Regions from separate parts of the Thalassotalea montiporae genome, predicted to be linked through region 4. Evidence: predicted binding sites of a transcription regulator. Region 4 holds the regulator's gene; each other region holds the start of a gene.
The links. The regulator LexA, encoded in region 4, represses DNA repair genes until DNA is damaged. The targets are predictions, from matches to a motif close to TACTGTATNNNNATACAGTA.
Positions count from the first base shown of each region.

Region 1 (7,485 bases), on a different contig from region 4:
CTTGGTAACGAAGGAGATGTACTACTAGCAATATCGACTAGTGGCAATTCAAAAAACGTAATCAAAGCCATTGAAGCGGCTGTTGCCCGTGATATGCCGATTATCGCGTTAACTGGTCGAGATGGTGGTGATATTGCTGGCCTGCTTGGTGAGAATGACGTTGAAATTCGCGTTCCATCGCCGCGCACTGCACGTATTCAAGAAGTGCACTTGCTAGTTATTCATTGTTTATGCGAAATTATCGATAGCACATTATTTCCACAAGGTGAGTAGTTCTCGTGAAACTTCATAAACTAGCTGCGCTCATTACCGCAGCTTCGTTGCTACAAGGCTGTGTCGCTGCTGCGGTTGTTGGCGTTGTTGGTGGTGCAACTGTGGCGGCAGATAACCGCTCAGTCGGCGCCCAAATTGACGATCAAAACATCGAATTACAAGGCTATGCAAAGCTTGCTGAACATAAAGGTATTAGTGACAACACTAACCTGCAAATCACCAGCATGAACGGTTCTGTATTAGTCGTCGGGCAGGCCCCCAATACCTACTTACGTGATGAGGCGTTGAAAATCCTCAAATCAGTGACAGGTGTCGTGCAAATTCACAATCAAATTCGTCTTGGTAATACCGTTTCAGTGGCGACTAAATCTAACGATATTTGGTTAACGTCGAAAGTTAAAACGGCACTATTTAAAAGCGATAAAGTAGACGCTAACAATATTAAAGTGGTCACAGAAAACGCCGAGGTCTTTTTAATGGGCTTAGTAAGCCGTGGCGAAGCAGATCAAGCGGTGAATATCGCTCGCAATATCGGTGGTGTAAACCGAGTAGTTAAAGCCTTTGAATATCAATAGAGCTTGGCTACTTTTAGCCCTAAGCCCTAGCATACGGTAAATAATTTTCGAAAAACCGTCATAGTCTATGACGGTTTTTCCTTTTTACAGCTCATTAAAGTTGTTGAATGACGGAAAAAGATGCCGCTAACTCAGCTTTCGCTTTTATTGAGCTTTCTTTGAAATTAATCAAACCGTTTGGAGGCCACATTAGCGATAGCAGCTTAGCGTCTAATTCAAGTGTTTGCTTATAAAGCGCTTTTAGTTGGTTATTGTCACCCGCCACCCGGTAAATCTTAGTCGCAATCAAATCTAGGTCACTTAAGTAGGTCTCTTTCGCGGTCATCACCGCTTTTTTAGCTTTTGGCTCCACCACATTTAACCACAGTGAGTCTAGTCGCTGACGACCATAGCGGTTGTTTAGTAGCGAAAGTAAGTAATCGTTTGACTGGCTAGCCGTTGCTATACCCTGCTCAACTTGCTGCTTGTAAAGCCAAACTAAAATACGTTGGATATCCGCTTGCTCTTGGTTAATACTTGCAGATAATGCTTCTACTTTTTCGGGCGTTAGCTTAACTAAAAAGCGATGTAAACGTATTTGCTCTTGATTGATACTATGAACATTACTTAAGCCATTAACAATTGCATTAAGCTGATAACTATTGAGTATTTCAGTACGATAGCTACCAAGTAGGTTGCGAGCATACTGTGATTGAAGAAAATACGGCGCTATGCCCTTTAAAGTAATTTGAGTTTCGTAAGCCTCAATATGACTTGGTGTTTTTTTTAATTTCTCTAATAGCCCCTTCTTAAGCAAAGCTACCTTGTTCTGCGCATTTTGAATATTGCCTTTAATTCGCTGCTTTTCAGCTAAATGCATGGCCGCGTATGAAAAGGGCTGATAGCTCGGTGCAAAGTCAATCACCAAGGACAATTGCTCATCGCTTATGCCTGCAAAGTTTTTCGGATTTGCCATGAGCTGTTCAATCACTGCACCTAGCGCTTGTTTATCTTCATAATCTTGCGCATAAACCTCAGGCGCATGTTGGTATAGTTCGTCAAGTAAGGTGAGTTGAGTAACGATGTCGCCATTGTCTAGCGCGTCTTCATATTGTTGTTCGGTAAGGTGGAGATTTGCGGTATCACAACCTGAAAGTACTGCCGTTAACAGCACAGCAGTATAAAGCCTTTTCATAACGTCCCTATCAGCATATTGCAGGCAACACAATTATCCTCTTGCTCAGCTCTCTATATTATTAGCAGAACTTTAGGTTAATGATCTATGCCTATAACTTGGCGCATTGTTAAAACACATGTTGTAAATTACTTACTTAGATGATTCAGCCGAATAGTTAGTTTTATCATTAATATGGATGGCTTAAGTAGTAACTTTCATCAAAGAAGCTATTGAATCATATTGAAATTTCTTACAAAAGTAGAGGAGTTTTTGATGAAAAGTTTGTGTCGAGTTATGTCATGCCTCAGCACAATTGGTGACCATCAGCTGCTATAGCTAATTTAGCGCTGAAAACAAAAAATCCCGCACTGGCGGGATTTTTTAATTATCTCTGAGCTTGTACTATTTCTGAGCTTGGGCTCTACGCTTAAAATAGTGCTTAAATGAAGCTCTGGTAATTGCACACCTATAGTAAGTGTAGTGTGTGCAATAGTTTATTCTGTCTCAGCTTCAGTTTCCGCTTCGGCTTCACTTGGCTTAGATAGGAACATCTCACGTAAACGGCCATCAAGCTCTTGCGCTACTTCAGGGTGCTCTTTTAAGTACTTGGTTGCGTTCGCTTTACCTTGACCAATACGGTCGCCATTGTAGCTATACCAAGCACCAGCTTTTTCTACCATCTTGTTCTGTACGCCAAGATCTAAGATCTCACCTAGGTTATTGATACCTTCACCGTACATAATTTGGAATTCTACTTGCTTGAATGGTGGTGCAATCTTGTTCTTAACAACTTTAACTCGAGTTTCGTTACCGACAATTTCATCACCCGCTTTTACTGCACCAATACGGCGAATATCTAAACGAACTGAAGCGTAGAATTTAAGGGCATTACCACCGGTTGTGGTTTCTGGGTTACCAAACATCACACCAATTTTCATACGAATTTGGTTGATGAAAATCATCATAGTGTTTGACTGCTTCAGGTTACCTGTTAGTTTGCGCATCGCTTGCGATAGCATACGCGCTTGCAAACCAACGTGCGAATCACCCATGTCACCTTCAATTTCTGCTTTTGGTGTCAATGCGGCAACCGAGTCAACCACAATCACGTCAACCGCACCTGAGCGAGTTAGCATGTCACAAATTTCTAATGCTTGCTCACCAGTATCTGGTTGAGAAACAAGTAAATCGTTGATGTTAACACCTAGCTTTTCCGCATAAATTGGGTCAAGTGCGTGCTCAGCATCAACGAATGCACATACTTTACCGTTGCGCTGTGCTTCTGCGATAACTTCTAACGTTAACGTTGTTTTACCACTCGATTCTGGACCGTAAATTTCAACAACACGACCCATTGGTAAGCCGCCTGCACCTAAGGCAATATCTAAGCCTAGTGAACCAGTAGAGATGGTTTCTACATCCATACTACGGTTTTCACCAAGGCGCATAATTGAACCTTTACCGAACTGACGTTCAATTTGACCAAGCGCGGCCGAGAGTGCTTTTTCTTTGTTGTCGTCCATTTATCGCTCCAATAAATACGATAGCGTTAATTTGTTAAGTTGCGCTTAGTATACTGTACGCTCGTACAGTATCAAGTGTAAAATAATATTATTTACCAAATCAAAGCTAAAGCACTGTTAATAATAAACTTATTGTTTCACTCCTTAGTTTGAGTATTTCTTATCCAGTAGTTTTAACCAGTACTTTAGCGAGTAATTCTCTAGTAGGGGAATGCAGGGCTTTATGGCATAATCCACGTCAATTTTATGCTAACAACACTTATCTTTTTATGACCACAGCGCCTGCCGATTTATCTACGCATACGCCTATGATGCGCCAATATCTTAAAATTAAAGCGGAATTTCCCAATATTCTGTTATTTTACCGTATGGGTGATTTCTACGAGCTGTTTTACGACGACGCGAAAAAAGCCGCAGACTTAGTGGACATTTCACTGACCGCACGTGGCAAGTCTGGTGGTAATGCCATTCCCATGGCCGGCGTGCCCTATCATGCAGTCGAAAGCTATTTAGCTAAGCTAGTGCAACTAGGAGAATCGGTCGCGATTTGTGAACAAGTGGGTGATCCTGCAACGAGCAAAGGGCCAGTTGAGCGCAAAGTAGTAAAAATTGTTACGCCTGGCACTGTCAGTGATGAAGCCTTATTGTCCGATCGCCAAGACAACCTAATTGTTGCCATTAGCGAAGTGAAAACTGGTTTTGGTTTGGCCTATTTAGATATGACCAGTGGCCGCTTTGTGGTCAGTGAACCAAACAGCGCAGAGCAATTACAAGCAGAATTACAACGACTATCACCGGCGGAGTTGCTGTACCCAGAAGATTTTAGCGCACCGCAATTACTGGAAGCTCACAAGGGATTACGTCGCCGCCCAGAGTGGGATTACGACCTAGACACCGCCATTAGTATTCTCACTAAGCAATTTCAAACCAAAGAGCTCACTGGCTTTGGCGTGGATGATCTGCCGCGCGGCTTAATGGCGGCCGGTTGCTTGCTGAATTACGTACAAGACAGCCAGCGTACTGCCCTGCCCCATATTCGCGCCATTGTCGCCGAATCATCACAAACTGGGGTAATTTTAGATGCAGCGACGCGTCGTAATTTAGAGCTAACCCATAACTTACAAGGTGGCGTTGAAAGCACCTTAGCCTCAGTGTTGGATAAATCAGCCACGCCTATGGGCTCTCGACTGTTAAAACGCTGGCTGCACTTCCCGCTTCGCGATTTAGCGGTATTAACGGCAAGACAAAACGCTGTGGGTAGTATTATCAACGACGAGTTACATCCAGAGTTTAAAACCGTGCTTAAGCAAATTGGTGATATTGAACGTATTGTTGCCCGTATTGCCCTGCGCTCTGCGCGCCCTCGAGATTTTGCTCGCCTGCGTAACGCGTTAGGTCAATTGCCAGAACTCCAAAGTTTACTAGCAGAATCAAGCACGTCAGATTTAGCGGCGTTAGCGCAGCAAACCCAGCCGATGGGTGAATTGTATGCGCTACTAAGCAGCGCGATTATTGAGAACCCACCAGTGCTTATTCGCGATGGCGGCGTAATTGCTCCCGGCTATCACCAAGAACTAGACACCTTGCGCGATTTAAGCGAAGGAGCAACGAACTTACTGGCAGAAATTGAAACCCGCGAAAAAGAACGCACCGGTATTCAAACGCTAAAAGTGGGTTATAACAAGGTACACGGTTTCTTTATTGAAGTAAGCAAAGCCTCTTCAAATCAAGTGCCTGCGGAATATATTCGTCGTCAAACCCTGAAAAACAACGAGCGCTATATTACCGAAGAGCTTAAAGCTCATGAAGAAACGGTACTGACCGCGCAAAGCCGTTTTCTCGCGCTAGAAAAGCGCCTTTACGACGAGCTATTCGATAAGGTGATGCCTGTACTTGAACAGCTGCAAACTTTAGCGCAAGGTATTGCAGAACTTGACGTACTTAACACTTTTGCTGAGCGCGCAGAAACGCTTAATTACGTAAAGCCTAAGCTAACCAAAGACAAGCGCATTAACATCGAGCAAGGTCGCCATCCTGTGGTAGAGCAAATGACCAATGATGCCTTTATTGCCAACCCCGTTGTGCTTGATAACAGCCGCGAAATGCTGATCATTACCGGCCCGAACATGGGCGGTAAGTCCACCTATATGCGCCAAACCGCACTGATTGTATTGCTAGCGCATATTGGTTGCTTTGTTCCGGCTGACAACGCTGAAATTGGCTTAGTGGATCGCATATTCACTCGTATTGGCGCGTCAGATGATTTAGCCAGTGGCCGCTCGACCTTTATGGTGGAGATGACAGAAACCGCTAATATTTTGCACAACGCCAGTGATCGCAGTTTGATTTTACTCGATGAAATTGGACGAGGTACTAGCACATACGACGGCTTATCACTGGCCTGGGCTGTTGCCGAAATGCTCGCCTTAAACACTAAAGCCTTTACGTTATTTGCCAGCCACTATTTCGAACTGACTTTATTGGCAGAGCAAATCGACACGCTAGCTAATGTCCACTTAGATGCCGTTGAGCACGATGACAACATTATCTTTATGCATGCCGTGCAAGAAGGTGCCGCCAGCAAGAGTTTTGGCCTGCAAGTGGCGCAATTAGCCGGTATTCCAAAACCTGTGATCAGCCGTGCCAAACAGCGTTTAGCGGAATTGGAAACGCAGCAAGCACCAACGGTGGCCACTAAACCGCAAGCATTTGAGCAGTTGCCGTTAATGGATGTTGAACATCCTGTGGTAGAGTCGTTAAAACAGTTAGACGTTGACGAGCTTAGTGCCAAGCAGGCACTTGATTTACTCTATCAATTAAAATCACAGTTATAGTTTTATCTATATCAAAACAGGAGCATCAGTTAGTGAAATTACCCATTCGTATTGCTGCCGAGCAGCAAGTGTCTGATGCCCTAAATATTACTAAACATGAGTTAGAGCGCATTGAAGCTTGGGCGAATTTTGAAACCTTAAAAGCCAATTGGTATGGCGACGAAGCCAATAGCCCAAGCTGCCAGATCACCATAGTGTCGCCTGAGTATTTTGATAAAAAGTTCAGCACTCTGTTACAAACAACAAGTAGCGATGACCCCATAACAGGCTTTCAATTAGACGAGAGTCAAACTGTAGCGTTTAAATTTGCAGAACTCGGCAGTAAACAACTGATAGTGATCAGTACAACTGAACAGCTTCTGATTGATCAATTGTCGAAAATAAGCGACAAAAGCGGTGGCGCTCAAGAGAGCCAAAATAGTAAATGGATAGGCACTGAAAACGCGGTAAAACTCCAGCAAGTGATTCGCCAATGGCTATTGAGCATGGCAAAACATTTTGGCTTAGACTTAATAGATTAACCTGACAGCTAAAATCATTTTTTACATGCTTGTTGCCTATCCAACGCCTTATCTTATTGATTAGCGAGTAGAATAAATTAAGCAGCGAATCTAAGGCCTGTGAAACGTTCAGTATGGTTTACAAAGTGCTCTTATAAATGGCTCAAACAGTCTACTTTTTGATCACCAAATCTCTTTACATCACCACACCTGACCTTATAATCCACGCCGATTTTTAGTAAGAGATTCAAGTCATGCGGTGCTTTATGTGCAGCCTGACAATTTTCATAGCGAGGTAGTGATGAAAAAATTAATCGGTCTAGTAGCATTTACCGCAGTGACGCTAAGCACACAGACATCAGCGGCAAACATTCAATTTGTTGGCAAAGATAAGTCAACAGAAACCAATTTATGCATGCTGGCAGCTGAGCAAGGCTACAACGCTGTTGCAGCAAAATTTGCCCAGAATAAACGCCAATTACATAACACTAAATGTAATGGCGAAACGTTGAAAGACTTCGCTGCGTCATTCAAAGCAAGTGCAAACAAGGTTGAGCACAAGACAGTGATTGTTTCTGGCAACCAATCAATGGAAAGCCAATTGTGTATGAAAGCCGTTAAAGA
Region 1 is NZ_JBQRUO010000001.1:349,502-356,986, reverse strand. Features, by position in the region: gene ACSLUR_RS01510 (phosphoheptose isomerase) at 1-273, shown strand, start outside; gene dolP (division/outer membrane stress-associated lipid-binding lipoprotein) at 279-848, shown strand; gene ACSLUR_RS01500 (hypothetical protein) at 943-2,022, opposite strand; gene recA (recombinase RecA) at 2,499-3,527, opposite strand; gene mutS (DNA mismatch repair protein MutS) at 3,797-6,361, shown strand; gene ACSLUR_RS01485 (hypothetical protein) at 6,394-6,882, shown strand; gene ACSLUR_RS01480 (hypothetical protein) at 7,163-7,485, shown strand, end outside.
Region 1: the regulator LexA is predicted to act here: its motif matches at 3,579-3,598, upstream of recA (recombinase RecA).

Region 2 (7,485 bases), on a different contig from region 4:
CCAATTTCTGCAGCCATTTTGTGATGGTTTAACGTTTTTGGTTTTAAGAACACTTATAAAGTGTTGGAGAGAGGCAGATTTTATTTCGCCCTGACGATTTCGCCCGATATAAAGCGGCATCAGCTTCAGCAATTAGCGTCTCATGACTGGTTTGCTCAGAGTTAAATGAAGCAATGCCAATGCTCGCAGAAAAGTAAATCTCTTTGCCATTAAAGACTACGGGAGTTGCAGTGAGCGATTTCTTAATTCGCTCGGCGACTTCAACCGCACCGAACTGCGCAGTTTCCGTTAAAATAACAGCGAACTCTTCGCCACCATAGCGACCTAAAATATCAGCATCGCGCAATAGCGAGTTAACTCTTTGAGCAGCTTCGACAAGAACAAGATCGCCACATTGATGACCATAGTTATCATTAATGGACTTGAAATGATCAAGGTCAAACATCAACAAACTCATGTCACAAGCATAACGCTTGGCACGCGAAAACTCATGAGTAAGTGACTCTTCCCAAAACTTGCGATTGTAAACTTTAGTTAGGCCATCAATTCGAGTCGCTAGCTCTAGCTCTTGCATCGTGGCTTTTAGCATTGACTGGTAATGGCATACATCGGTGACATCTTCAATTAAGATATAAACGCCTGCCAACTGCTGCTGCTCAAGGTAAGGCAAGAACGTACAGTTTTGTGCCATAAACTCGCTGTCTGTGGAGATTGGCCGAGTGTGAGGTAATTCAAATAAGTGGTGTCGTTGCTCCCAACCGCAAAAGCTTGGTGTGCCAAGTTGAATAACGCTATTTAGCTTGCGCTCTAACCAACGTTTAGGTAACTCTGGAAAGACATCAAATATTGATTGCCCAGCAACGTCATTAAAAGGCTTATTAACATGAACAGCGAGGAAGCGGTTCCAATGAACGAGTTTAAAGTTCAGATCGACCAGTAAAACACCAGAATTTAATTGATCAATTATTTGGCTGTCCATCATCCCCTCACTCATTAAAAGTCTGCCAAGATCCTATCAATAACGGTTTTAATGTTATCGATCGCAGCTTCTGGAATTAACAAAATCATTTCACAATTGAACGAGTAGTCGGTCACCTGATAATTAATATTTACCGTTAATGCCGTATCCCAATCAAACGAAAGCTGAGTTAAATGAGCCGATAAGGTACCTTTACTATCTGCTAGTAATTTTGGTGCACTGTATGAAAGCTGATTTTCTATTTGGCTAGCAAATACATTCAAAAAAGTGGTTGTTAAAATTGAGCTAATATCGATTAACTGCTCTTCAACTGACAATTCATCTGGCTCGTAGCCCAGCAAATCACCGATACGATCCGAATCTTTGTGTTGATAGACCAGTAAGGCTTCGCCACGAATCCCCTCATAACCAAAAAAGCCTTGGCTCACAACAGCCATAGATGCTTCGTTAGCAACAAGGTCATCACTCAACTTTTGACCATTGACCAAGGCAATATTAGGCACGGTTAAGTAGACGAAGGAGTCTAAATAGCGAGCGAGCTGATCGCTTGCCTGACCCATGGCAACATTGATCAACTCTTGCAAGCAATCTTGTTGATCTTCAGTTAATTCATACGCCATTACAGAATTCCAAAATCTTGCAAAGTCGAGGCTAAGGTATCGGCATTAATAGGCTTACGCAAAAAAGCCTTTGCACCTAGTTCTAACACTTTATTTTGCATTTCAGGTTGAATATCTGCAGAAATAACAAATACAGGCAGGCTTATATTTTCTTGTTGAAGTGCTTCAAGCACACCGACGCCATCTAATTCAGGCATGGTTAGATCAAGAAACATGACATCAATATTGGCAGTGCGTAACACAGACAATGCTTCAAGACCATTCTTGGCAAGTTGAACATCTACATCCCATTGCGAGGGTAAACTTCTTAGCACTTGTTTTCTCGCGAGATTCGAGTCATCACAAATAAGAACCGACGAACTCATAAAGAGGTACTTCCTTTCGTTATTATTATTTTAATAGTCTAATCTAACGCATATTTTTCAAATTGTTAATGAATATCAACAATATTTGTAAGATTTTTAGACACATGGGAACAGGTAGATAAATAAGGCGAAAAATATAGAGATAAGTAAAGACCTTGCACCAAACCAGTTGGTACAAAAAATTAATTCTGTGGCAAAAAAGCCTTTAAAATGGCAACAGTAGCTTAATTAACAAGAGCGAAATTATCGCTGATATACAATATATCAGTACCATTTTGACAACGTTCGTTGTTAATTTCATGACCTTTCCTCATAAACCCAACCTTACTACTTGTGCATTCTTACCTCTGATTTACTGCTTATGCATTGTTTGATCCAAAAATTTGAAAATAGTTCGTTAAATTTAACGCTCAATTAACAAATAATTTTCATATATAACCGCTTTAGTCGTATAAAAATTACGCATTCATGAAAAAAATACGAAAATATTCGCAGGGGCAGATTATGTGCAAAGAAAAGGCTTATATAGAAAGATATAAAAACAGTTGAAAAAATAAAGCGCTAGGTTACTTAAGCAATTATTACAAAGCAGAGGAAAGCTGATTAGCTTTAACTTCAATGCATCTGGAAAAAGCAGCTCAAACAAATGTTCAAGCGCTAATTATTTATAGAATGCTACTGAAATTAAAAATAGAACTCTCGCTGGTTTTGTTTAAGCCAAGATTTAGCTTGTTCCACATCAGGGCAATGGCTGTTTACAAGCTGCCAGAATTTTGCGGAATGATTAAGATGAACCAGGTGGCAAAGCTCGTGAATAATAACATAGTTAATAACTTCGACAGGGCACAACATTAGTCGGCTATTTAAGCTGACAACGCCTCGACTCGTGCAACTTCCCCAACGGGATTTGTACTTCCTAATCAAAACCTCTTGCGGAAGTAAGTTGGTTATTGATGACCAATATCTGACCCGCTCAGGCAGGTATTTTAACGCCTGTTCTTTGAGCCATTGATCAAGCTGTTTTTCCAACTGAAGTGTTAACTTGCTAGGTGTGCCTTTACTATTTATTTCATCTTCACTTGAAGCAAAATAGCTGCCTGGCAGTTTAAAAGAGAAAGCCTCATCACCAAGGTCAATACTGCTTCTGCGACCCGTTTGCACTGTAATATCGAACTCTTTGCCCATAAATAGCATACGACCACCATCCATAAGCCGATAGCGTGGTAAGCGGTTTTCTGTATTGTGCTGTTGAGAAACTTTTGCCCTAAGCCAGCTTGCTTTACTGGCCACAAATCGCTCAACAAAAGTCTTATCAACAAAGGAGGGAGCACGCACTGTGATAAGCCCGTGCTTAACTTGTAGACCTATTGTTTTGCGTTTGTCACTATAAATCAATTGATATGACAGGCTACCCGAAGATGCAGTTTGTAAGTTTGCAGTCACTAACTTGCTTCTGGAAGCTGTTCTTCATCACTACTATCAGCTTTACTAGTGTTAGTCGCTTTATCTTTTTTACTTACTTTATTTGATGCTTGCTCTTTGTCGCTCGCAGACTGCGCTTCAGTTTTTGGTGCTGGCTTTGGCTTTTTCGCTTGCAGCGCAATGAGCACTTCTTCGCGTCGCTCCGCTAAAAAGATACTAAGGTCTTCAGTTACTTGCTCTGACAATTCGATTGGTGCATCGGTGAGCATCGCAGACAAGTTATCTGCCATATCCAACATTTTGTCGTATTCATCAGCGGCCTTCTTATCCATAAACGTCTGCACCTCCACGCCATCTCTAATTACCACAAACCGACTTTCAACTGCCATGCGTTTCCCTCATTTACCGAACACTGCACTTATATAACGCAGCAAAACATTAGACAATAAACTGTATAGATCGACAGTAACACAATTCCAATTTTTCACCAAACTTTTGTCGCCGTTTGTCGGCTATAGACTCGTGTTACCGGTATTGAATGTAACTATATTTTTCAAAAATCATTATTCACATTTTCAATAAGAGACTATTTATTAATCACTTAGCGACGAACAACCTGTTTTATACGGTAAAGATATTTACAGCCAGTCTCTACTCATTAACAACTTTTCGATGAAAAAACACCACTATTAACTTGTGCTTGGCAATACACCTACAACAGCACTTTAAACAAGCGTGCTAATTGATGCTCAGTAGCACTTTGCACGCCATCTAAATTAAGGAGATTAACAATGAATAGTCCAATCAAAACAACTAAGGTTAAAACTGTCATCACTGGCGTTGTTGCTGGTATATCGTTGGCGCTGGTAAGCGGCAATAGTATGGCAATGGACAAACAAGTAGAGCGCGCATTGATCAAAGTATGTAAATCAGCGGCTAGCAACAAACCCATTCGAATGAAAGTGGCAATGGAGGATTACAATCTATCAACACATGACGTTGCGTTGAAAGTTATGTGTAATGGCGACGATATTATTACTTTTGCGGAAACTCGCGGTGCTTATAAAACCGCCTCTCGCCTGCAAAACAGTATTGGTGGTGTTGAAATTATCGACGTAGCCAAAGCGGATAAAATTAATGTTAACTTTATTGAATAAGTGACTATCTCATGCCTCAGTTCAGAAAACGGTGTGCTCATTACAATCATTCATAAATGAGCACATCATTTCATAAAACTAATCCTTAAGTCACTGCTAGTAACACCTGAGCCGCTCTAGAAATTACTGTTCAGGAAAGTAGCTAATTATGAGATTAACTCGTCAAACAACTCTATCGTCACGATTTCGCCCTGCTCCACTCGACCTTGATCTTGTGGTAACAAAATGAAGCAGTTAGCTTTGGCAATGCTGGTTAAGATGCCAGAGCCTTGTGAGCCTGTACTTGTCACTTCAAGTTGGCCTTCGCTATTTAACTGCCAAACCGCCCGTTGAAAATCCATTCGCCCCTGTGCTTTTCTCAGTGCTGAAGTTGTTACTGCCGGCAGTTTTACGCGCGGTGGCATTTTGGCAGCCATCATTTGGTAAAGTGCAGGCACAACTAGCTGGTAAAAAGTGACCAATGCTGACACTGGATTTCCCGGCAGGCCAAAGAAGGTGCTGTTAGCAAGCTTACCAAAAGCAAACGGTTTGCCTGGCTTCATGGCAATTTTCCAAAAGCCTACTTGGCCTAATTCTTCCAAAATCAGTTTAGTGTAGTCAGCCTCCCCCACGGAAACGCCGCCACTTGAGATGACTACGTCGGCTTGCTGGTTAGCTTGATTAAACGCTGCTCGCAGTTTCTCTTTATCGTCAGCGATAACACCAAAGTCAATCACCTTAACTGGTAGCTTGCTCAACATCGCCGACAAAAAGAAGCGATTACTTTCAAAAATATCCCCTTCCGTTAACACTTCACCTGGCTGTTTTAACTCATCTCCTGTCGCAATCAACGCAATAGTCAGCAGTTTCACAACGGTGACGGAGGCAATACCGATAGAAGCCAAGGTTCCAATATCAGCGCTCGTTAACTGATGTCCTTTGTTCATCAATACTTGCTGCTGCTGAATATCTTCACCTGTCGCTCTAACGTGCTGACCGTACTTCGTTGCTTGTTGCAGCACATGCTGTTCGTCTTGAACCTCGACATTTTCTTGCATTTCAACCGTGTCACAGCCTAAAGGCAATTTAGCACCAGTCATAATGCGAACACATTCACCAGCGCCGACTTGGCCTTGAAAGGGTGCACCCGCAAACGCTTTGCCTACCAACCTTAACCTACTGGTGTGCTCAACACTTGCCTGAGCAAAGGCATAGCCATCCATCGCTGAATTATCATGAGGCGGCACATTGACGGGGCTCAGCACTTGGCTGGCCAGAACTCGACCAATTGCCTGCTCAATGGGAATTTCTTCGCTATCGCTGTGGGTTGGAACATTTTCTAATATGAGGGTTTTCGCTTGCTCAAATGGCAACAACCCCGATTGACTAAAACAATCAGCCATGACAAAACCTTATAATAATTTGCGCCTGCTCAATATACTGGGTTTTATGCAAGTTTGAAATCTAGCTGTGAATTGTTATGCTTAAGGAACAATTTGGTTCGCCGAGCTTTTCAGCGCTAAGTATTTGTTGCATCAAGCGACAAAGATAAGTCTGATAAGCCGTGGTTAACGAGTGGCAACGCAATACAGCGACCACAAGTCAAACCACCAGGGTTAGCAAGGAAACGCGCTAGCCTCCCGCATTTGGAAAGGTGAGATGTTACAAGACGCTTTTGGTCGCAGGTTTTATTACCTGCGCCTTTCAATTACTGATGTATGCAACTTTCGTTGCCAATATTGCTTACCTGATGGTTATCAGTGCGATCACGATCGCAACTTTCTTACCCTGCCCGAAATCAAAACACTGGCGGCAACCTTCGCTCGTTTAGGCACCGAGAAAATTCGTATTACTGGCGGTGAGCCCTCTTTGCGAAAAGACTTACCTGAAATTATCAGTGCCTGTAAAAATACCTCAGGGATTAAAAAAGTAGCCATTACCACTAATGGTTATAAATTGCCTGAGCATTTGCCGAGCTGGTTAGATGCTGGCTTAGACGCTATCAATATCAGTATTGATAGTTTAGATGCCAAGCAGTTTCAGCTAATTACTGGCCACAACAAGTTAGCCACCATTTTAGAGGGCATTGACCAAGCACTTGCGGCGCCGCAATTAACAGTGAAGGTAAATACTGTATTAATGCGCGGTTTTAATTTAGATGAACTGTCACGCTTTTTAGCTTGGGTAAAAGACAAACCTGTTTCATTGCGCTTTATCGAGTTGATGCAAACTGGTGATAACACAACCTTCTTCGATCAACAGCACGTTAGTGGTGACACCATTAAGCGTCATTTACTGCAAAATGGCTGGCTACCAGCGTTAAGAGATAAAACCGCAGGCCCAGCGCAAGAGTTTTACCACCCAGACTATGCTGGCAAAATTGGCCTTATCATGCCGTACAGCAAAGACTTCTGTGCGAGTTGTAACCGCCTGAGAATTAGCTCGCTCGGCAAACTTCACCTTTGCTTGTTTGCCGAGCAAGGGCACGAATTACGTCACTTGTTAACCCCAGATTCTCAAGACGATGCTAAAGCCAGTGACGAAAAGATTGAACGCATAGCAGCCGAAATTACCGCCTTACTGGGTGATAAAAAGGCTAGCCACTTTTTACAAGACCGGCTGACCGGTGCCACTAAACATTTGTCGATGTTAGGAGGCTAAACTTGAATAACCATCAAAATGGCTGCATTGGCATAGTGCTCGCTGGTGGTTTGTCACGCCGCATGGGGAAAAATAAGTCGCAGCTAATGCGCGCGCAGCAAGCGGGTTCGCAAACCATGTTGTCGTTTAGTCAAGAACTGCTTGCTGATGCTGGTGTTGATCGCGTGGTGATTAGCGCGTCATCGGAAAACTTAAGCACAGATTCAGCTATAAACAAGACCGACAACAAGGCCAATATCGTACCTGATCTAATGCCACAACTTGGGCCACTGGGCGGTATTTATAGCGTATTTGCACAAGTA
Region 2 is NZ_JBQRUO010000001.1:664,476-671,960, reverse strand. Features, by position in the region: gene ACSLUR_RS02870 (GGDEF domain-containing protein) at 44-994, opposite strand; gene ACSLUR_RS02865 (chemotaxis protein) at 994-1,599, opposite strand; gene ACSLUR_RS02860 (response regulator) at 1,599-1,964, opposite strand; gene ACSLUR_RS02855 (M48 family metallopeptidase) at 2,649-3,407, opposite strand; gene ACSLUR_RS02850 (YebG family protein) at 3,407-3,775, opposite strand; gene ACSLUR_RS02845 (DUF3718 domain-containing protein) at 4,178-4,543, shown strand; gene moeA (molybdopterin molybdotransferase MoeA) at 4,690-5,925, opposite strand; molybdenum cofactor riboswitch at 6,013-6,195, shown strand; gene moaA (GTP 3',8-cyclase MoaA) at 6,182-7,183, shown strand; gene ACSLUR_RS02830 (molybdenum cofactor guanylyltransferase) at 7,186-7,485, shown strand, end outside.
Region 2: the regulator LexA is predicted to act here: its motif matches at 3,835-3,854, upstream of ACSLUR_RS02850 (YebG family protein).

Region 3 (7,485 bases), on a different contig from region 4:
GTACTTAATCCCTGACTTTAGCCAAGTAACGAACCCAAGTTTAGTAATTTCGGCTATGGGACAAGCCTTTTTCTCGTTATCAATTGGTGTTGGTGGCATGATGGTGTACGGCTCATATATGGCGAAAGACAAAGATATTGGCAAGCTCGTGCTGTCTATTGGCGCGCTTGACACCTTTATTGCGTTTTTAGCTGGCTTATTAATTATTCCAGCGCTATTTGTGGCTCAGCACGCTGGCCAGCAAGTTTTTGCCAATGATCAATTGATCGGTGAAGGCCAGCTAATTTTCCAAATTCTGCCAACACTCTTTAGTTCGATGGGCACCATAGGTTTAGTGGTCGCTGCGGCATTTTTCTCGCTACTTTCCATTGCCGCACTCACATCAACGATTTCATCTACCGAAGTACCTGTGGCCTACTTGGTAGAAGAAAAATCGTTTACACGCCGTAAAGCAACCTGGTTAATTTCAGCGATTGTACTGATGGCAAGCATGGTTTTAGTGGCATTTTTTGATGTGTTATTTGGCTTAATCATCCAAGTGTTAACCACGATTATGCAGCCGCTTAGTTGCCTGTTTTACTTTATTGTTGTTGGCTGGGTATGGAAACGCGGTAACAAGTTAAAAGACCAAGCAAGAATTGCTGAGCACAAATGGCTTGGTTTATGGGGCAATTATTTAGCTTATGTTTGCCCTATTTTACTTACTGTTGTATTTGTTAATGTGGCGTTTTAATACGCCACTTTTTATACACGATAAAATAGCCAAAATGATTATAAGCGCTTAGCAATTAGCTTTGTTAAATAACAACCTCGCGCTTCATATAAAAGCCCGATATTTAGACATAAGCGATTAATTAAAAACAATACATAATAATTATAACAATGTTGTTTCAAAAACTACTTACTACAGGCATTGCCCATCAAAGCTTTTCAGTGACCAATAAGGTCAGGATGATGAATTTGATAGGCATTATCACCACCCTAGTTTCAGGTCTTTACACGTTTGCCTACGCCTTTGTGCTCGACAACATATCGGTCGCGTTAATCAACTGCGTATTCACGCTAGCCTATGTTGTCACACTAGTGTTCAACTATTTTCAAGCATTTCGCGGCGGTAAAATCTGGTTTTTTGCCACCTTAATGTTGCACTTAATGGTGTGTACTAATTTGTACGTTACCAACGCAACAGGCTTTCATTTATATTTTTTCCTCGTCCCTACTGGCGTATTTTTACTGTTTGAATTAAGGGAAAAAACAGAGAAAGTTACCCTAAGTTTAATCGCGCTCGCTTTATACTTTTACTGTGAAAACACAATAAACCCAGCCCCACTGATTGATTTGTCTGACAGCTTTAACCACATTCTTTATCAATCAGTTGTTTTAGTGATCATGCTCGAAGTAATTTTAGTGCTAACAATATTTGCTAATGAAATTGAAGCCAATGAATTAAAGCTAACTAAACAAGCAACGACTGATGCGCTAACTGGCTTATCAAACCGTCACGCTTTCTTTGAACACGGCAGCAGTTTATTTGAATCAACGAAGCACCTTAATCGCCCACTGACCATCATATTAGTGGATATTGACCACTTTAAACGTATCAATGATCAGCATGGTCACTTTGTTGGCGATTTATGCCTAACCGAAGTCACAAAGTTAATGGCTGCCCAAAAGCGCGAGCAAGATATGCTTGCCCGCATCGGCGGTGAAGAATTCGCGATAATACTGCCAGACACAACCTTGTCAGAAGCGAACAATATTGCTGAGCAAATGCGTATTACCATCAGCCAACATCACATTCCATTGGTAGGTGATCAGCATTTTCACTGTACCGTTAGCTTTGGAATTGCCAGCAGAGATGCAGATGCCAGCTCGCTTAAAGAAGTACTAGTGCACGCAGACAAAGCGCTTTACTTAGCCAAAGAACTTGGCCGAAATCGCGTACAAATTTTTCAATCGCCTAGCGATAACTAATTTCAGAACCTCGCTAATTTTCAGAAACTCGTTAATTTTTAGATAGTAGCGGATTAGCTTCCGTCTCTTGGCCAATGTCTACTTGTTCAATTTTTTCAAAGCGACGGGTAATTTTATCTGCCGAGGTATGAATTTGTTTAACATCATTTGCCGCTTGGTCGATATGGCGTGCTAAGTTGTTAAAACGCCCTTGGAAGCGGCCAAAGTCTTGCGCCAGCATGCCCAAGTGCTCTTGAATTAAATGCACTTGCTGTTTAGTCGCTTCGTCTTTAATCACCGCTCGTGCCGTAGTTAAAATGGCCATGAGCGTAGTTGGCGATGCTAACCACACACGTTGTTTATTGGCATATTCAACCAAGTCAGCATGGTGGGCATGAATTTCCGCGAAAACCGCTTCAGCAGGAATAAACATAACTGCACCGTCAGCGGTTTCATTTTCAATTAAATACTTGCTGGCGATATCGTTAATATGCTTTTTAATATCTTGCTTAAACTGCTTTTCCGCATTTTTACGCACCAACAATTCATGCTCAGGGTTGGTCATGGTTTGGTAGCTTTCCAGCGGGAATTTCGAATCCACCACCACATTACCTGTCGGTTTTGGCAGAAATAAAATACAGTCGGCAATCTTACCGTTCGATAAGGTATGTTGCAGGGCAAATTGGCTCTCAGGTAATACATTTCGCACTAGCGAGTTTAATTGTACTTCACCAAAGGCACCGCGCGAGCGCTTATCCGCTAACACTTCTTGCAAACTCACAACATTGCTGGAAAGCTCCGTAATCTTCTTCTGCGCGTCGTCAATTAAAGCCAAGCGTTTAAGAATATCGTTAAAGGTTTGGGTGGTTTTTTCAAAGCCTTCACTTAAGCGTTTGTCCACCTGACCACTAATTTCTTGCAGCCTTTTATCCGTTGATTGGGTGAGCTTTTCAATACTTTGCGCCTGCTCATCACGGTTCACTTTCGCCATCAAGGTAAGCTGCTCTTGCAACTGCTGCTGTTGCTGACGAAACAATTGGTTTAACGACTGAAACTTCTCAAAGAGCTGCTGCTGGCTATTTTGATCACTTTGTTTATGTTGTTGCATCAACTGCAACTTAGTCTCTGCCATCAACTCTTTAATTTGATGCTGATTATTGACATAGCCTTGCTGAAACTGCTGAATCAGCTGGCTTAAATTCGCCTCAATACGGGCAACTGACGCTTGCTGCTCGCTCTGGTTTTTCTGTCTAAAAACACCAACTAGATTGATTAGAAAATTAAGGATAACTAAGGCAAGTATTGAAATTAGCAATAACTCGCTAGTGGATAACTGTTGGAAAAATTCGTTCACTGGCTCACCGTGAAAACGCTTATGTTTTGTCGAGCAAAGCAACTAAGCTAAGCCCTTTTAACACAAACACTGTAAATATTAACAGTTATTAGTAACATAAATTAGCACAATAGGAAATGCTAGCAGTGGTAATAGCTTGAAACTAGCCAGAATTTAGTGTTTTTCGTGCAATGAAAACGACAGTATCATAGACGAATGGGGACATTAGTTCGAAAGAAGCTATCAACTTCTATCAGTAATTAATTTATTAAATTTAACATGTATATAAATACAGTTCATGATGAATCCTTCTTTCCGCGGTGAAAGCGCGCAAATTGCTCCCTTTTAACAAGCATATGTTTTTTCGTATTTGCTAAGTTATTGGCTAGTATAGAAAAGTACTATTCGCTAAAGTAAATACTAATAAACTAAAAGTTAGGGGCTGAGTGTGGAAAGCGCGCAATTTGCCTTCTAATAAACTGTTAGAAGAATAAAGGAGTAGGTTTGGAAATCGAAGAGTTTTTCAAAAACACAATAACTGGTATTTTATTGCTAAGTTGTTTCGCAAGTATTATGTCAGTAGCACTATTAAAACTAGGTAAAACTTTTCTTTATAATGTATTTCCCAGATATAGAAACAAAATAAAATCGATACCTAGGTTAAGAGCATACAAACAAGGATATTCGACAAGTTATATTAATAATGATGACAGCGGTAGGTTTGCGACTTCTTACTTTTTCTATCACATGTCATTGTTGGTTTTATGGTCAATATTTGTCGCATTTTGCTTTTCTGTATTTGCTATTATTGCTCTCAGTAGAGAGCTAGTTGAAATTGATATATGGATCTTTATTTTTCCATTTCTCGGCTTTTCTTCATCATACAAAGCTTTTGAAAGTTATGAGTATATCTATCGTATGTATTTGTCGTCATGGGGCAAAGCAATGAAACACGCTGAAAAAACATTTTATGAAGCATATCCTGATGGCGTTAATAAAGTGGAAAATTCTTCTAACAAGAAAATCAAATCGGACTAAAAACGCTTGGCTTAGTTCGCTGCGCTCACAAGTATAGCCAAGCATTTTTAGCCGTTTATTTAAGCGTTAGGTTTACTTTAATTTAGGAGTAATTTGAAATTATGCCGAAGGATTGGATCGATGTTGCAGATACTGCTGTTAAAATAGGTTTAGGCTCCTTGATAACAGGTATATTTACTTATTTAGGTGTTAAATTCAGTAGGAAATCAGATAGAGCGCAATTTAAATTAGAGCACAAAACTAAATTACTTGAACAAATATCTAGTGACGCTGAAGGGTATTTCTCTGCTTGGAACCTCTTAATTTCACCAGTTTCAGCAGCTGCAAAAAAACTTCCACATGATGAGCCCGTGAAAGAGTATCCTGAGCGTAACCTTAAAATGATAAGAATAAGAGACGGAGAATTAAGAGATTCTTGGACACAAAAGCATGCTGTAGTTTCTAAACTTAGCCTGTTAAAAGCAAACGACGCAAGTGAAAAGTTCATATATTGTGCTGAAGCTGAAAAAGAGCTTCGCGATGCTTTGTGGTTTGATGAAAGTTACTTAAATTATAATCAAGTAGAAGAATACAGAAATAGAGTCAGGACGCTACAGAAAGACTTCTCTGAAGCACTAGCTAATTACTACAATGAAATGTAAACCTAACAAGCCAATGCAGGCAGGGACTTTTAACAGTTGGCTTCCGTCACTGCGTTCGTTATTTTAGCCAACTTATTAAAAGCCCCTGATTGGGGCGTTAGGTGTCATTCGTATTGCATTGAAGTTTTTAATTTTTCAAGCAATTTGTAATATCAAGTACAGGCTTACTTAAAGGGAGTTTTCTTCAGCGCTAATGGATTAATTCAACGCCCTACTTTCCATTAGCCAATTAACCTTTTAAGTGTCATTAAAAATGTAAACATAGGTGTTTTTCCAAGCGCTCAGGTGTTGGCGGCAAAGCCGCGAGAGTTGTGCTAAACACCTAACAAGTAGTTCAATCGGACTTGTAACGCTTGTCTCGGTTTTTGCAAAAAACGCAAAAACACAAGCCAATCATTACAAGCCGGTTAACTAAAGCGTTAGCTTTACCATGAACCTATTCGAAGATTGCAGAAAATTATTATCTTATTTTGATGCGGGATACCTCAAGGCTGAAAGTGTTGTGTCTTGGGCTGATAAACAAGTTTTAAAATATAACGGTGACTTACCTGATTGGTTGATGGATTTAAGTACCTATGGCCCTGAGAAATACAAAAAGATAAATGGTTTAAATTATCCTGAGAGTTACAAGCTTTCTTATATAGAAATTTTCGATCTCGAAGTTGAAATTACAGATTATAAGAACTCACTTGAACTTAGAAATTTTATAGACAAAATATCTATGTTGGCTATGGGAGAAGATACAAATATAGAAAAAGTTTGGGTTGGCTATCGTATCGATGATGCAGAAAGCTCTGATAACCCTTGTGATGCTTTTTTAATAGCCAAAGACGCAATTATTAAATTTAAGCCACATTGCTTAAATCTAAGTAAATTAGTAGGGTAAAGCTAACAAGTAGTTCAATCGGACTTGTAACGCTTGTCTCGGTTTTTGCAAAAGACGCAAAAACACAAGCCAACCATTACAAGCCGGTTAACTAAAGCGTTAGGTGTCATTCGTATTGCATTGAAGTTGTTAATCTTTCAGGCAATTTTTGATATCAAACACAGGCATACTTAAAAAGGAGTTTTCTCTAGCGTTAATGGATTAATTCAACGCTCTACTTTCCATTTGCCAGTTAACCTTTTAAGTGTCGTTAAAAATATAAACTTAGGTGTTTTTCCAATTACTCGGGTGTTGGCGGCGAAGCCGCGATAGATTGGCTGAACACCTAACAAGAGACTATGGCGTCAACAACTAATTTTTAACTGTTGGCGCTTCCCATATCACACCGTCTCTGAGCATCGAATTTAATATCACCACCATCTTTCTGATACAGGCAATTATCGCCACTTTTTTGGGTTTGCCTGCAACGACTAATCGTTGATAGGTGTCTTTAAACACGGGATTACTTTGAATCGCTGACAGCATCGCCATGTATAACACCGTGCGTACTTGGTGCCGTCCACCTTGGATTCTCCGTTGTCCTTTATAACGCCCACTTTCTCGGTTCATCGGTGCAACGCCAACTAAACTGCTCGCCTGTTTACCCGTCACATAGCCAAGCTCTGGTAAATTACTGATGATTGACGCTGCCGCTATTTTGCCAATACCTGTCAGTATCGTATTTTTCGCCTGGTATTCGGGGCAAGATTCGATAAGCTCAACGAGTTTATTTTCAATTTTTAAGATTTGATTTTTCAACGCGGTGAGTATTGGTTTTATCGTCATTAATAGGCTTTTCGGCAGCGATTGAAGGCGGTTCTTTTCCATCGTTTGCATCACAAGTAACTGATTTCTTCTGGCGACTAAATCACTCATGGCCTGCATGGTGCTTGGTTTGAGCTGTGACAGTGCTGGTTTGATGGCTTCCCCATAGTGCGCAATAAGCTGTGCATCAAGTTTGTCTGTTTTAGCACGTTGACCAATGGCACCTGCAAAGCGTTTGATGTGAATAGGATTAGCGATAACAAAAGGCAGTTTGCTGTTCGCACACGCCATAATAAAGGGCATTTCTAACCGTCCTGTGGCTTCAATAACGATGCGTTCAATGGGGTATTGCTTGAGTTTTGTTATTGCTTCTGCAATGCCTTTTTCGTCATTGGGGACGGTGAAGTAAACCTCTAACGGACGAAGGTAAATATCCAGTTGGTATTTACCTGTATCAACACCAACGTGAATCTTTTGATTGATGGCTGTTTTCATAATAAGCTAACCCTTGCTTGCATAATGCGGGTTCGAGACCCAGTAGACTATTCGAGTATGTTGCTTGGAGTCTTTTACAGCGTTCGTTCTTGTTACCGGTCTCTCAATTGAGGAGCCATTAATCAATCGAACTACTGTAAAAGAAGGCCTTAGTTGCCGCTAAGGCTTGGGTCTCACTTTACCGAAAATGGTTATTTAGGTGGGTTATTATCCATACAAGAAAATCAATCGGACTATGCAGTTCCCCCGTTTTAGTGGACACCTCCTGATTTAAATGAGGAGGCCATTATGCCCAGATACACCAAACACAAAAAAGGCGCTTATAGCGCCTTTTC
Region 3 is NZ_JBQRUO010000003.1:110,085-117,569, forward strand. Features, by position in the region: gene ACSLUR_RS11155 (sodium-dependent transporter) at 1-733, shown strand, start outside; gene ACSLUR_RS11160 (GGDEF domain-containing protein) at 883-1,974, shown strand; gene ACSLUR_RS11165 (DNA recombination protein RmuC) at 2,006-3,307, opposite strand; gene ACSLUR_RS11170 (hypothetical protein) at 3,791-4,324, shown strand; gene ACSLUR_RS11175 (hypothetical protein) at 4,426-4,965, shown strand; gene ACSLUR_RS11180 (hypothetical protein) at 5,396-5,851, shown strand; gene ACSLUR_RS11185 (IS110 family RNA-guided transposase) at 6,203-7,150, opposite strand.
Region 3: the regulator LexA is predicted to act here: its motif matches at 3,375-3,394, upstream of ACSLUR_RS11165 (DNA recombination protein RmuC).

Region 4 (7,485 bases):
TAAGTCATGCCTGGCGCGCGCATATTCATGATTGTAACAACAATATTAATCGCCCCCATAATGGAGGATATCCCCATAATGTGGACAGCAAACACGAAGAATGCCGTGCTGCCATTGCTGTAAGTGGTGGATAGCGGTGCGTAGAAGGTCCAACCGAAGTTAGGTGCTCCGCCGCCAATAAAGAAGGATGCCAGTAAAATACTGAATGCAAATGGCAATATCCAAAAGCTCCAGTTGTTCAAACGTGGAAGTGCCATATCAGGGGCACCTATCATCATCGGAATCATCCAGTTTGCCAAGCCCGTAAAGGCCGGCATGATGGCACCAAACACCATGATCAAACCATGCACAGTGGTCATTTGGTTAAAAAAGTCTGGCTCTACAATTTGTAAGCCTGGCTGGAATAACTCGGCGCGAATCACCATAGCCATAGCGCCGCCAGTTAAAAACATAATAAATGAGAACCACAAATAGAGCGTGCCTATGTCTTTGTGGTTAGTGGTATATAGCCAGCGCTTAATACCTGTTATCTTGTGATCGTGATGGTCGCCGTGGTGGTGATCATCATGAATTACATCAGTTGTCATAATCTTTCCTCCCTAGCTATACGACTACTTAGCACTTACAGCATCAACGTCTGCAGGTTGCACGACATCGCCCGTGTTGTTGCCCCAAGCATTGCGCTCGTAGGTCACCACAGCGGCGATTTCTGTTTTCGTGAGCTGACCGCTAAATGCCTGCATAGCGGGATTTTTCTTACTACCGTTGTACACAATATCGATATGCGCAGTAACATCTCCCAGGATCATTGGGCTGCCAATCAATGAAGGGAAAGCTGGTGGTAAGCCAGCACCTGTTGGCTGATGACAAGCAACACAGGCTTTCATGTAAACCGCCTCACCCTGCACCATTAATTCATCACGTGTGTAGGTTTTGCTTAAATCTTCAGTTGCCGGTTGTGAGGTTTCTAATTCGCTGGTAGCAGCATTTACTACTTGCGACATAGTTTCTAATTCTTGCTCGACAGTTGCCGCAGCGCTTTCGCCGCCAGCTAATGCATTGACGTCGCTCGCTTGAACACTCTCTCCTGTATTGTTACCCCAAGCATTACGCTCGTAGGTCACGACCGCCGCAACTTCTTTTAACGACAGTTGTTTACCAAAGGCTGGCATAGCGTTTTTACCGTTGAGGATAATCGCAATATGCTGGTCGATTTGATTTGGGTCAGTTGCAACAACACTGCCTTTAAGTGCGGGGAATGCTGGCGGTAAACCCAAGCCTGTTGGCTGATGACAAGCGGCGCAGTAGGCGGTATATGTGGTTTCACCGAGCTGCATTAGCTCATCCATCGAAACATTGGCGTTAAGCGAGGCAGCCTCCGCGGCTTTGGCATCAGCAATCAATTGCTTTTGCTCACTCACCCAAGTGGCATAGTCTGCCTCAGATTTAACCTCGACAACAATTGGCATGTAGCCATGATCTTTGCCGCAAAGCTCGGCACATTGGCCTCGATAGACACCAGGCTCGTCTACTCTAGTCCACGCTTCATTGATAAAACCAGGGTTGGCATCTTGCTTAACTGCGAAAGCAGGTACCCACCAAGAATGGATAACATCGTCAGAAGTAATTAAGAAGCGGACTTTTTTATTAGTGGGAATAACTAATGGTTTGTCTACTTCCAATAGGTAGTTTTCACCTTTTGTTTGACCACTGCCATCGCGATTGTCAAATTGTTCTCTTGGTGTCGAAAGCACCGAATAGAACTCAATACCTTGGTCAAAATATTTGTAATGCCACTTCCACTGAGAACCTGTAACTAAGATGGTAATGTCTGAGTTATCATTATCTTCCATCTCAATCAATGTGCTAGTGGCAGGCACTGCCATCGCGATGAGAATAACAATGGGAATGGCAGTCCAAAGTATTTCTACCTTGGTACTTTCATGGAAAGTTGCAGGCTTAACGCCTTTTGATTTGCGATGGAATACCATCGACCAAAACATTGCGCCGAACACTAAAATACCAATTACGGTGCATATCCACAGTACCAGCATATGAAGGTCATAAACCTCATTGCTGATTGCGGTAACCCCTTTGGTTAAGTTCAGCTCCATCTCCGCCCAAGCTGTGCTGGAAAACAACGTACTACTAAAAATGCTCCCCAAAAACAGCCAACCTAGGTTACGTCTTTTCACTCGACATCTCCTCTACCCTGTTGAATAACAAAGACATCAAAGCCGTCGATAGTAAAACTTTCGACGTGGGCTTACTTTGCAGATCGTGTTGTGATGTATGTTGTAATGTAGTTGTTGTGCGCACATCACTTATTCTTATGTTTTATTCGTTATTATTGTTTGCGCACTTTACAACCTAGAATTACTCAATTTTTAATCAAGATCTAGTGATTTATGATCAATTCTTATTATTTTTTCCTTATTTATCAGTAGAGTATGAGCTCTAATAAAAGAGCCCCGCGTCGATTAAATTATGTGCTATCAAGCGCTTGAGAGGGGATGCAGTCAACTAGAAAGTTTAGTAGTGATAGGTTTTTTGGACATAAAAAAGCCAACGAAATTCGCTGGCTTAATTAGAAAAATATAGGTCAGGTAACTAAACAAAAGACTATCAATCTATTCGTCTAGCTAATGATAAAAAAATAAACCTTGAAAAGAGATGCTTTATCTTACATCCAATCTGCATTTCGAATAACGCCAACAGCAATACCTTCAACGTTAAAGTGCTGACTGGTTAGATCAACTTCTATTGGTGCGAATTCTTCGTTCTCTGCATGCAGATAAACCACATTACCCTCGCGTTTAAAGCGCTTCACAGTAACATCATCTTCTACCCGCGCGACAATGACTTGGCCATTGTGAACATCAGTTGTTTGATGCACTGCCAATAAATCACCGTCCATAATACCGATGTCTTTCATACTCTCGCCGTTAACACGCAGCAAGTAATCTGCAGCCGGTTGGAATAAATTGCCATCAATTTGATAACGATCTTCTACGTGCTCTTGCGCCAATATTGGCTCACCAGCTGCAACTTGACCAATTAACGGTAAACCAGATTCTTCAACAAATGCATCGGCTAACCGGATACCACGTGAAGTACCTGGCAGCATTTCAATGTAGCCTTTCTTTGCTAGTGCTTTTAAGTGCTCTTCAGCAGCATTAGCTGATTTAAAACCGAAGAAGTCGGCAATTTCAGCTCGTGTTGGTGGCATGCCAGTATCAGCAATTTTATCTTTGATAAGCTCAAATATTTGAGATTGTCGTGCGGTTAATGGCTTCATAGCGATACAGGTCCTCTCCTGATATCCATACAGCATTACTGTAAGTATATACACACTGTATGGATATGCAAGACCAATTTAAAACGCACGATCTAGGCGAGAGAATATGCTGGCTTGCAATATTCCCAAAAGGCTAGGTTACATTCGCCAAATACCAAGGCATAGCTTCAAGAATACCTTGTTGAATACGATGGCTTGGATCGTATCCTAGTGCTGACTTTGCTTTAGAAACATCAGCTTGCGAGTGTCTAACATCACCCGCTCTAAAATCTCGATATTCAGGCTCTGTTGCAATCTGAACACTATTATCTGATAAGGCATGCTTGATAGATGCATAAAGCTCGTTGAGCGTCGTTCTATCGCCAAGTGCAACATTGTATACCGCGTTTTTCGCTTCAGCGGGCGCGGTGGCCGCTAGAATATTCATTTGTACGGTATTGTCGATATAGCAAAAGTCACGGCTGGTTTCGCCATCACCATTGATAAACACAGTGTCGCCTTTAATCATGGCAGCAGTCCATTTTGGAATTACCGCCGCATATGCGCCATCAGGATCTTGCCGGCAACCAAACACATTGAAGTAGCGTAAACCAATACAATTAAATTCATAAGCTCTAGCGTAGACATTCGCGTAAAGCTCATTAACGTATTTTGTTACCGCATAAGGGGAAAGTGGGCTGCCAATATTCTCTTCAACTTTAGGCAATGCCGGATGATCACCATAAGTAGAACTGCTGGCGGCATAAGTAAAGCTCGTAACATTTGCTTGTTTTGCTGCCTCAAGCATATTCAAGAAGCCTGTAACATTGGCTGCATTAGAGGTAATTGGATCTGCCAGTGAGCGCGGCACAGAGCCTAAAGCTGCTTGGTGTAAAACATAATCAACACCATCGCATACTTGTAAACAGGTGCTAACATCGCGAATATCGCCCTCTACAAACGTAAACGCCTGCCATTGCTCTGATGAAACGAGTTGTTTCACTTCTTCCAGGTTTTTTTGATAGCCTGTGGCGAAGTTATCAAGACCAACAACTCGTTGATCTAGTTTTAGTAAGGCTTCTAAAAGGTTAGAACCGATAAAGCCAGCAACACCTGTAATTAACCAAGTTTTAGGCTGCGCTTTCAATTCTTGGCATATTTGTTCGTACTTATTCATACACTCTGCTCTATAGACGCATATCAACTTGGTCTTTGGGAAGCACACACTTTAAGTCATACAAGACATGTGTCGCTTTACCTAACGCATGAATTTGCTCAGCCCCCATCGCTTTAAACTCGTCGTGTGCTACCGCCAAAATCACCGCGTCATAATCACCTTTTTTAGGCTCGGCAGTAAGCTTAATACCGTATTCTTCTTGCGCTTCTTCACAAGCACATAGCGGGTCAACAATATCAACATTTACGTTGTACTCTTTAAGTTCCTCAACAATATCAATCACTTTGGTATTGCGAAGATCAGGACAATTCTCTTTGAAGGTTAAGCCCATCACCAACACATGAGCCTGTTCTACTTGAATACGCTTTTTCAACATACCTTTGATAAGCTGTGAAACCACATAGTGCGCCATACCATCATTTAGGCGGCGCCCTGCAAGAATCATTTCAGGGTGGTAGCCCACTGATTGCGCTTTGTGTGTTAGGTAGTAAGGATCAACCCCAATGCAGTGCCCACCGACTAAGCCTGGGCGAAACGGTAAAAAGTTCCACTTGGTGCCCGCGGCTTCCAACACTTCTAACGTATCAATATCAAGCTTATTGAAAATAACCGATAGCTCGTTAATTAACGCGATGTTAACGTCACGCTGCGTGTTCTCGATGACTTTAGCAGCTTCAGCTACTTTAATAGACGAAGCTTTATAGGTGCCTGCCGTGATAATTGATGCATAGAGGGCATCGACTTTATCAGCGATTTCAGGAGTTGAGCCCGAAGTGACTTTTAAAATTGTCGGTAAGCGGTGAGTTTTGTCGCCAGGGTTAATACGCTCAGGGGAATAACCAGCAAAGAAATCCTGGTTCAGCGTTAAACCAGAGATTTTTTCAATAATCGGAATACAGTCTTCTTCCGTTGCCCCCGGATAAACGGTTGATTCATAAACGACAGTTGCACCTTTACCAATTACACTGCCAAGCATTTCTGATGCTTTGCGCAAGGGAGTTAAGTCCGGTTGGCGATGTTTATCAATAGGGGTTGGTACAGTAACAATATAGAAATCACAACCTTTGAGCAGCGTTTTATCTGTGGTACATACCAGCTTGCTCGCTTGCTTTAATTCTTCGGCGTCAACTTCATTAGTGCGGTCTAAACCATCATTTAGCTCGTCAACCCGCTGTTGATGAATATCAAAGCCAATGGTTTGGTGCTGTTTGCCAAACTCTACTGCCAATGGCAGGCCAACATAACCTAAGCCAATAATTGCAATTTTGCTTTTTGCTAGTGAGCTCATTTATTCCCTTACCTTCACTTTATTATTATGGATTTATTGTGGCACAAGCTTATGACGATAAAAATATAATTATTCAATGATATTGTCCTCAAGATGAATTGTCGCGCCTTCTCTTGCTTTGACTCGCCCTTCAATCACGTTACCTCTTACAATTGCGTCACTTTCTTTAAACCGAACGTCAATTCCATAACTTGAGCGTATGGCATTGTTTTCAATAAGAGTGTTTCGAGATTTATTTAGGTATATTCCAACATCATTTACACAATTCAAAATCGTATTGTTGGTCATGATTCCATTGGAATGTTCATACTCACACTTTTTGTCCGCACAAAACTGTCGGCCAGTGCCGCCATTTCCAAATGACAAACCAATTCGAACTTCTCTAGGTGATGAATGAGGTAAGTTCATTTCGCACATAACAACGTTGTTATCAAATACTCCATGGCTTCCTCCGCCCTTTAAGAATGCGCCAGTAGATACCCAATACCCCTCTTTTGACGCTTTAGCAAAGTCAGCAATAAAGTTGCTTTTAATTAAGGTGGAATCACCACCAACGATATCCAATGGAGCTGTAGGCGATTTTGTTTGTCTTGGCCATTCGTTATAAAAGTCGTTATTAACTATTTTCAAGTAGTCAGGAAAATCGATGCTTCCATCTCGTTTAGGGTGGCCATTACTTTTGATATGAGAATTGAAATTAATAAACTGGTTGTTGATAACTGTAATAAAATCTGCGTTACCAACAATGTGAATAGCATGCTCTATCTTAGTATCAGCTCCTTCAACTCCTCTGAAAATAATGTTACTAAGATAAAGGTGTGACGCTCTGATCAATAAGCCTTCGACTAAATCCATCTCAAATGTCACATCGCCTAATTTTGCTGCACGTATGACGATAGGATTGCTAGGCTCGCCAGAGCGTCTAATACTGGGGGAGCGACCAGAAAAACGGTAAACCCCTTTCATCAATACAATATGTTCTCCTGGGGAAACTGTCTTTATCGCTTGTTTAAACTCCTGTTCGTTTGTAACTATAATCTCTCTATCGGCAACAGGGATTTTTGAAAAAGCAATGTCACTACCAACTCCCTTTAAATCTGTTGGTTTTTTGTAAATCTTGGTACTCTCTCCCTTAAACACAGAGTTTTCCGTACTCACTTTTTTAAATTGATCAACATACAGAGATAACGGAGATTGGTATGAAACAGCGGCGAGCACTAGGGTAAAGCCTACAACACTAGCAAATAAGATTTTAAGTTTCTTTTTGTTGAGCACTTCTTTAGAAAGCAAGAAAAAGCCATAAAAGAAAAACACCGAAAACAAAATATTTGCTCTGGCAGAGTCTAAAGGGTCGCCAAAAAGGCCAAAAGAAAATAATCCAATAAAGTAAGCTAAAATTAGGTGCTTTATGTTTTTTTGAGCAGCGCTGCTAGGTGAGGTTATAACTACCGTAGCGATCATCAGTAGCACCATAGACAAACCAACAATCCCAAATTGATAGAAAAAGCCTAAGTAGATATTTTTAATATGAAATGGTAAATGCTCGAAGTCATTATAAAAATACCAATGATCCATACCTTGCTCGAAACGAGCGTTTTTCAATAAGTTTTCATTACCTCGTGATGATGATTGTTCAACCAACTCTATACTTTTGATTTTAATCGGCTCTTTTCCATACCTGTTTTTAATTACGAAAGTAACTGGCCATTTTAAAAACGAAAACCCGCCTTTTCCTAACGTACC
Region 4 is NZ_JBQRUO010000007.1:141,592-149,076, reverse strand. Features, by position in the region: gene ctaD (cytochrome c oxidase subunit I) at 1-587, opposite strand, end outside; gene coxB (cytochrome c oxidase subunit II) at 612-2,114, opposite strand; gene lexA (transcriptional repressor LexA) at 2,684-3,298, opposite strand; gene ACSLUR_RS16980 (NAD-dependent epimerase/dehydratase family protein) at 3,432-4,454, opposite strand; gene tviB (Vi polysaccharide biosynthesis UDP-N-acetylglucosamine C-6 dehydrogenase TviB) at 4,465-5,742, opposite strand; gene ACSLUR_RS16970 (right-handed parallel beta-helix repeat-containing protein) at 5,812-7,485, opposite strand, start outside.